2 regions of the Sphingobium sp. L-44 genome follow, and region 2 is predicted to be linked to the other one. Evidence: predicted binding sites of a transcription regulator. Region 2 holds the regulator's gene; the other holds the start of a gene.
What was found. Region 2 encodes LexA, which represses DNA repair genes until DNA is damaged. Its sites were predicted from a motif close to GTTCCNCNCTTGTTCT; they were not measured.
Positions count from the first base shown of each region.

Region 1: the regulator LexA is predicted to act here: its motif matches at 2,076-2,091, upstream of recA (recombinase RecA).

Region 1 is NZ_JBSXOQ010000056.1:14,214-17,570, forward strand. It holds gene AC13EK_RS05505 (hybrid sensor histidine kinase/response regulator) at 1-1,612, shown strand, start outside; gene AC13EK_RS05510 (response regulator) at 1,697-2,053, shown strand; gene recA (recombinase RecA) at 2,166-3,236, shown strand.
Region 2 is NZ_JBSXOQ010000032.1:28,748-32,104, forward strand. It holds gene AC13EK_RS02170 (ComEC/Rec2 family competence protein) at 1-1,328, shown strand, start outside; gene lexA (transcriptional repressor LexA) at 1,319-1,996, opposite strand; gene AC13EK_RS02180 (molybdopterin molybdotransferase MoeA) at 2,101-3,285, opposite strand; gene moaC (cyclic pyranopterin monophosphate synthase MoaC) at 3,285-3,357, opposite strand, start outside.

The sequences.
Region 1 (3,357 bases), on a different contig from region 2:
GCTGCGCCGTGCGTCGCAGCCGGGCGGCGTCCAGAATGGGGCGCAGGACGGCCCGATGCTGCTGCTGCTGATCGACGAGCCGGCCGGCGGCGGCGGCACATCGGCCCTTTCCTATATCGAAACCCTGCTCTCGCTGCTGCCCTTCGGCCTCGCCATGGCCGATCGCGACGGCCGGGTGCTGTTCGTCAACAAGGCGTTCGCCCGCGCCGCCGGCATCAAGGATGCCGAAACGCCCAGCTATCCCGGCGACCTTGTCGTGCGCGAGGATCAGGCGGCGGTGGCCGACGCGGTGCGCCGCTTTGCCGTCGGCCCGCAAATGTCGGGCGACATCGCCGTGCGCATGCGCGAACAGCCCGAAGAACCGATCGCGCTCAGCCTTGCCGGCGTGCGCGGCCTGGGCGAGGCCGCTGTGCTGCTCAGCCTCAAGGACAATAGCGAAGAATCAAAGCTCAAGCGCCAGGTCGCACAGGCGACCAAGATGCAGGCGATCGGCCAGCTGGCCGGCGGCGTCGCCCATGACTTCAACAATATCCTGACCGCCATCATCGGCCATTGCGACCTGATGCTGATGCGCCATACGCCGGGCGACAGCGATTATGACGACATCACCCAGATCAAGTCGAACAGCAATCGCGCGGCCGGCCTTACCCGCCAGCTGCTCGCCTTTTCGCGCCAGCAGACGTTGCGCCCGCAGATATTGCAGCTGCCCGACATCGTCGCCGACGTCTCCAACCTGCTGAAGCGGCTGCTCGGCGAGAATGTGAAACTCGACGTCAGCCATGGCCGCAACCTCGGCGCGGTGCGCGCCGACCCCGGCCAGCTGGAACAGGTCATCATCAACCTGGCGGTCAATGCCCGCGACGCCATGCCCGAAGGCGGCACGCTCAATATCCAGACCTATGGCGTACCCGCGAACCGCGTGCGCGAGATGCGGCAGCAAATTCTGCCGATCAGCGACTATACCGCGCTGCGCGTATCCGACACGGGCCTGGGCATCCCGCCGGACATCTTGTCCAAGATCTTCGAACCCTTCTTCACCACCAAGGAACTGGGCAAGGGCACGGGCCTTGGCCTTTCCACCGTCTATGGCATCGTCAAGCAGTCGGGCGGCTATATCTTCGCCGAATCCGAACTGGGCCGGGGCGCCAGCTTCGTCATCTATCTGCCGGTCTATGCCGGCGGCGACATCGAGCAGGCCAAGCCCAAGACGCCGATCAAGCGCAGCGAGACCTGGGGCACCGGCACGGTGCTGCTGGTCGAGGATGAGGATATGGTCCGCGCCGTGGCCGAACGCGCCCTCACCCGTCAGGGCTATAAGGTGCTGACCGCCAGCGACGGCGAACAGGGGCTGGAAGTGCTGGGCGGCAGCGAGAAGATCGACCTGCTGATCTCTGACGTGGTGATGCCCAATATGGACGGCCCGGCGATGGTAGCGCAGGCGCGGCGCAACTTCCCGGACCTCCCCGTACTGTTCATGTCCGGCTATGCCGAGGAGCAGCTGCGCAAGTCGATCGACATCGCCAATGTCGCCTTCCTGCCCAAGCCCTTTTCCGTCAACCAGTTGGCTGAAGCGGCGCGCGACGCGCTGGCGATGCGACCGGCGGCGGAATGAACTTGCCCGCCGGCAAACGATTATGCTGGGCATCGCCTGCCCCTTTGGCTAGCGATGGGAAGCAAGAACAAGGGACAAGGGCGCATGGCTGACGGCAAGTCCATCCTCATCGTCGAGGATGAAGCGATGATCGGCATGATGCTGGAAGATTATCTCGACGCGCTCGGCTATCGCCTTCACGCGACCGCCGCGTCGGTGGACGAGGCGTGCGCCCTGGCGCGCGAGGGCGGGTTCGACGCCGCCCTGCTCGACTGCAATCTCCAGGGTGAAAAAAGCTGGCCGGTCGCCGACATATTGGCGCAGCAGTCGATCCCCTTCCTGTTCGCCACCGGCGGCATGGCGGATGATCTGCCGCAGGGCCATGCCGATCGGCCGACGCTCGCCAAGCCCTTCACCATCGGCGCCGTGGAGCGCGCGCTGGAGAAGATTCTCGCCGACTGAATAGGCAGGATAGGAAATTTCCGTTCCCCTCTTGTTCCACAGGAACAAACAGGATACATCATTGGCAGGCGCCGAGTGACTCGACGCGATCCGCTTGACAGGGGATAGGCCGATGACCGCTATGCTCTCACTCATCGATTCCAAGAAGACAGGCACAATGGACAGACAGAAAGCATTGGAGGCGGCGCTCGCCCAGATTGATCGCGCCTTCGGCAAGGGCAGCGCGATGAAGCTCGGCAGCCGTGAGAAGATCGAGATTGAATCGATCTCGACCGGCTCGCTCGGCCTCGACATCGCGCTCGGCATCGGCGGCCTGCCCAAGGGCCGCATCATCGAGATTTACGGCCCCGAAAGCTCGGGCAAGACCACGCTGACGCTGCATGCGATCGCCGAAGCCCAGAAGGCGGGCGGCACCGCCGCCTTCGTCGACGCGGAACATGCGCTCGACCCCATCTATGCCAAGAAGTTGGGCGTCGACATCGACGAACTGATCGTGTCGCAGCCCGACACCGGCGAACAGGCGCTGGAAATCGTCGACACGCTGGTCCGCTCCAACGCCATCGACATCCTCGTCGTCGACTCGGTCGCCGCGCTGGTGCCACGCGCCGAGATCGAGGGCGAGATGGGCGACAGCCATGTCGGCCTGCAGGCGCGCCTCATGTCCCAGGCCCTGCGCAAGCTGACCGGGTCGATCGCCCGCTCCAAGTGCATGGTGATCTTCATCAACCAGGTGCGCATGAAGATCGGCGTGATGTACGGCAATCCGGAAACCACCACCGGCGGCAATGCGCTCAAATTCTACGCCTCGGTCCGTCTCGACATTCGTCGCACCGGCCAGATCAAGGATCGCGACGATATCGTCGGCAACGCGACCCGCGTGAAGGTGGTGAAGAACAAGGTCGCCCCGCCCTTCAAGCAGGTCGAATTCGACATCATGTATGGCGAGGGCATTTCCAAGATCGGCGAGATGCTCGACATCGGCGTCAAGGCCGGGCTGGTGGAGAAGTCGGGCTCCTGGTTCTCCTATGACTCGGTCCGCATCGGCCAGGGTCGCGAAAACGCCAAGACCTTCCTCAAGGAAAATCCCGAAATGGCAGACCGCCTGGAAAAGGCGATCCGCGGCAAGACCGAGGAAGTCGCCGAAGGGATGATGGCCGGACCCGAAGCGGAGGATGACGACTAAGCAGGACGACCGCGCCCGACCGGATCAGCCGGGCGCCTGATCCTGCCTTTCGTCCACCTCTGGCTTCACGCTCTGAAAAGGCCCGTTGCGCGATGGCGCGGCGGGCCTTTTACCTGCCGGG
Region 2 (3,357 bases):
ATCTTCTCTCGATCAGCGGCCTGCATGTGACGGCGCTGATCGGGGCGGTGATATTCCTGCTGTTGCGCTTGCTGGCGCTGATTCCGCGCGCGGCGCTGGACTGGCCGCTGATGCTGATCGCGGCGGCGGGGGGCGCGCTGGCGGGGATCGGCTATACGCTGCTGACGGGCGCGGAGGTGCCGACGGTGCGATCCTGCATCGCGGCCCTGCTGGTGCTGGGCGGGCTGGCGCTGGGGCGCGAGGCGATCACATTGCGGCTGGTCGCGACCGGGGCGCTGGTGGTGCTGGTCTTCTGGCCAGAGGCGCTGATCGGCCCGAGCTTCCAGATGAGCTTTGCCGCCGTGGTCGCGCTGGTGGCGTTGGGCGAGCATCGGCGGTTCAAGGCGTTCGCGATGGCGCGGGACGAGCCTTGGCTGCGCAAGGCCGGGCGGACGGTGGCGGCGATGCTGATGACCGGCCTTGCCATCGAACTGGTGCTGGCACCGATCGCCCTTTTCCATTTTCACAAGGCAGGTTTGCTGGGCGCGGTGGCCAATCTGGTCGCGATCCCGCTCACCACCTTCGTCATCATGCCGCTGGAGGCGCTGGCGCTGCTCTTCGACCTCGTCGGGCTGGGCGCGCCGTTCTGGTGGCTGACCGGCAAGGCGATCGCGCTGTTGCTGGCGGTGGCGCATGGCGTGGCGGCGAGCCCGATGGCGGTGATGCTGGCGCCGGCGGTGCCGGGCGGGCTGTTCGCGATCATTGTGGTGGGAGGCCTTTGGTGCCTGCTGTGGCGCAGTCGCTGGCGCTGGCTGGGGTTGGGGCCAATCGCAATCGGCCTGGCCGGCATCGCGCTGCTGGCGCCGCCCGATATCGTGGTGACGGGCGATGGGCGGCATGTCGCGGTGCGGACACCGACGGGGACGATGGCGCTGCTGCGCGAGGGGGCGGGAGACTATGTGCGCGACGTGCTGAGCGAGAGCGCGGGCTATGACGGGACGCTGGAGGCGATCGCGAAGATGAAGCAGGCGCGCTGCTCGACTGATCTATGTGCGGTGACGTTGCCACGGGACGGGCGCGACTGGCATTTGCTGGTGACGCGCAACGCGATGCTGGTCGACCGGCCGATATTGGAGCGGGATTGCGCGGCGGCCGATATCGTCATCAGCGACCGGGGCCTGCCCTGGTGGTGCCGGCCGTGCTGGATGAAGATCGACCGCCGGCTGCTGTCGCGCACCGGCGGCCTGTCGATTGGCCTTGAAAGCGGCAAAGTTCACACCGTCCATCGGCCCGGAGACGCGCATCCGTGGATCGTGCGCCGCCGGCCCCGAACAGCCGGTCAGTTGTAGCGGCGCAGCAGGCCGGCGAGCTTGCCCTGGATGCGGACCTGACGCGGATCGTAGATTTGCGGTTCATAGGCGGCATTGGCGGGATCGAGCCGAACCCGGCTGCCTTCGCGGCGGAAATATTTGAGCGTCGCTTCGGCGTCATCGATCAGGGCGACGACGATCTGGCCTTCGCGCGCGACATCGGTGCGCTGGATCAGCGCGAAGTCGCCGTCGAGAATGCCGGCCTCCATCATCGAGTCCCCCGACACTTCGAGCGCATAATGATCGCCCGAGCCGAGCAAGGCGGCGGGGACGGAGAGCATGGTGTGGCTTTCCATCGCCTCGATCGGGACGCCGGCGGCGATGCGGCCGTGCAGCGGGATTTCGATCACGTCATTGGCGGCGGTCGGCAACAGCACGGCGGGCGCCGATACCTTGGGCGTCGGAATGGCCGGCGCGGGCGCGCGGTGCATCGCGTCGGGCAGCTTGAGCACTTCGAGCGCGCGGGCGCGGTTGGGCAGGCGGCGGATGAAGCCGCGTTCCTCCAGCGCATTGATCAGCCGGTGGATGCCGGATTTGGAGCGCAGGTCGAGCGCGTCCTTCATCTCCTCGAACGAAGGGGACACGCCGCCTTCTTCCAGCCGGGTCTGAATGAAGCTCAGCAATTCCTGCTGCTTGGGCGTCAACATCGGCGGTCCTCCATGGAACGAATGAAGAACGCATAGGAAACGGAAAGGGGCAAGTCAAGCGCGTTAAGCCATGCGCCGCTTTTGCCGGTCAGGCGGCCAGATAGTCAGGCAGTGAGCGGGATGATGTCGACCATGTCGCCGGCAATGGCGGGGGCTGAACCGGCCGGGCGGCGGATCAGACAGTCGGCCAGCGCCATGGCGGCGGTGGCGGCGCTGTCCTGCGCGGTGACGGAAACAATACCGTCGGCGGCGCGATAGGCGCGCAGATAATCGTCGCGTTCCGCCGTCGCGCCGAGTGGGGCGGCAAGGCGGGCCTGCACGACCGGCGGCAGCGGCGCGCGTGATCCGGCGAGATGGCGGACCAGCGGGCAGAGGAAGAGGGTGCCGGTGACGAAGGCGGAGACCGGATTGCCCGGCAGGCCGATGAAGGTGGCGTTGCCGAGGCGCCCGGCCATCAGCGGTTTGCCCGGCCGCATCGCGATCTTGTAGAAATCGAGCGTGCCGCCAGCAGCCGCAAAGGCGGGGAGGACATAGTCATGGTCGCCGACCGAGGCGCCGCCGGTCGAGACGATGATGTCGGCCTGGGCCGCCTGTTCCAGCGCCTGCGTCATGGCGGCGAGATCGTCGGGCACGATGCCGAGGTCGATCACGTCGCAGGGCAGGGCGGCGAGCAGGGCAGCGAGCATCGGCGCGTTGGACGAGGGGAGATACCCAGGCGGCGTCGGCGCGCCGGGGGCAACCAGTTCATTGCCGGTCGAGAGCAGGGCGACACGCGGGCGGGTGCCGACGGGTAGGCTGCCATGGCCGCCAAGGACGGCAAGCGCGATCTGGCCCGGCGTGAGGCGGCTGCCGGCGTTGACCAGCAGCGTGCCGGCGCGGAAGTCGGAGCCGAGTGGCCGGACATGCCTGCCGGGCGACAGGGTGCCGTCATGCGCGGTCAGTTTGTCGCCGTTGCGCGTGGCATTTTCCTGGATCAGGATCGCATCGGCGCCGGCCGGCAAGGGCGCGCCGGTGAAGATGCGGCAGGCCTGGCCCGGTTGCAGGGCCGGGATATCGGAGTCGCCCGCGCTGCTGGTGGCGACCAGCTGCCACGGCCCGGCGCCTTCGGATGCGCGCACGGCATAGCCGTCCATCGCTGAGAGATCGGCCCAGGGCTGGTCGCGGAGTGCGCTGATGTCGGTGGCGAGCCAGCGGCCGGCACAAGCGGCGACGGACACAAGTTCGGCCGGCAACGGATCGGCAAGGGCAAGGAGCCGCGCCTGCGCGTCCGCGACCGGCATCAGGCTCATCAGCCGGCATGCTCCGGCGCGGTCCAGTCGCCCGACTTGCCGCCGCGCTTGGCGAGCAGGCGAACATCGCCG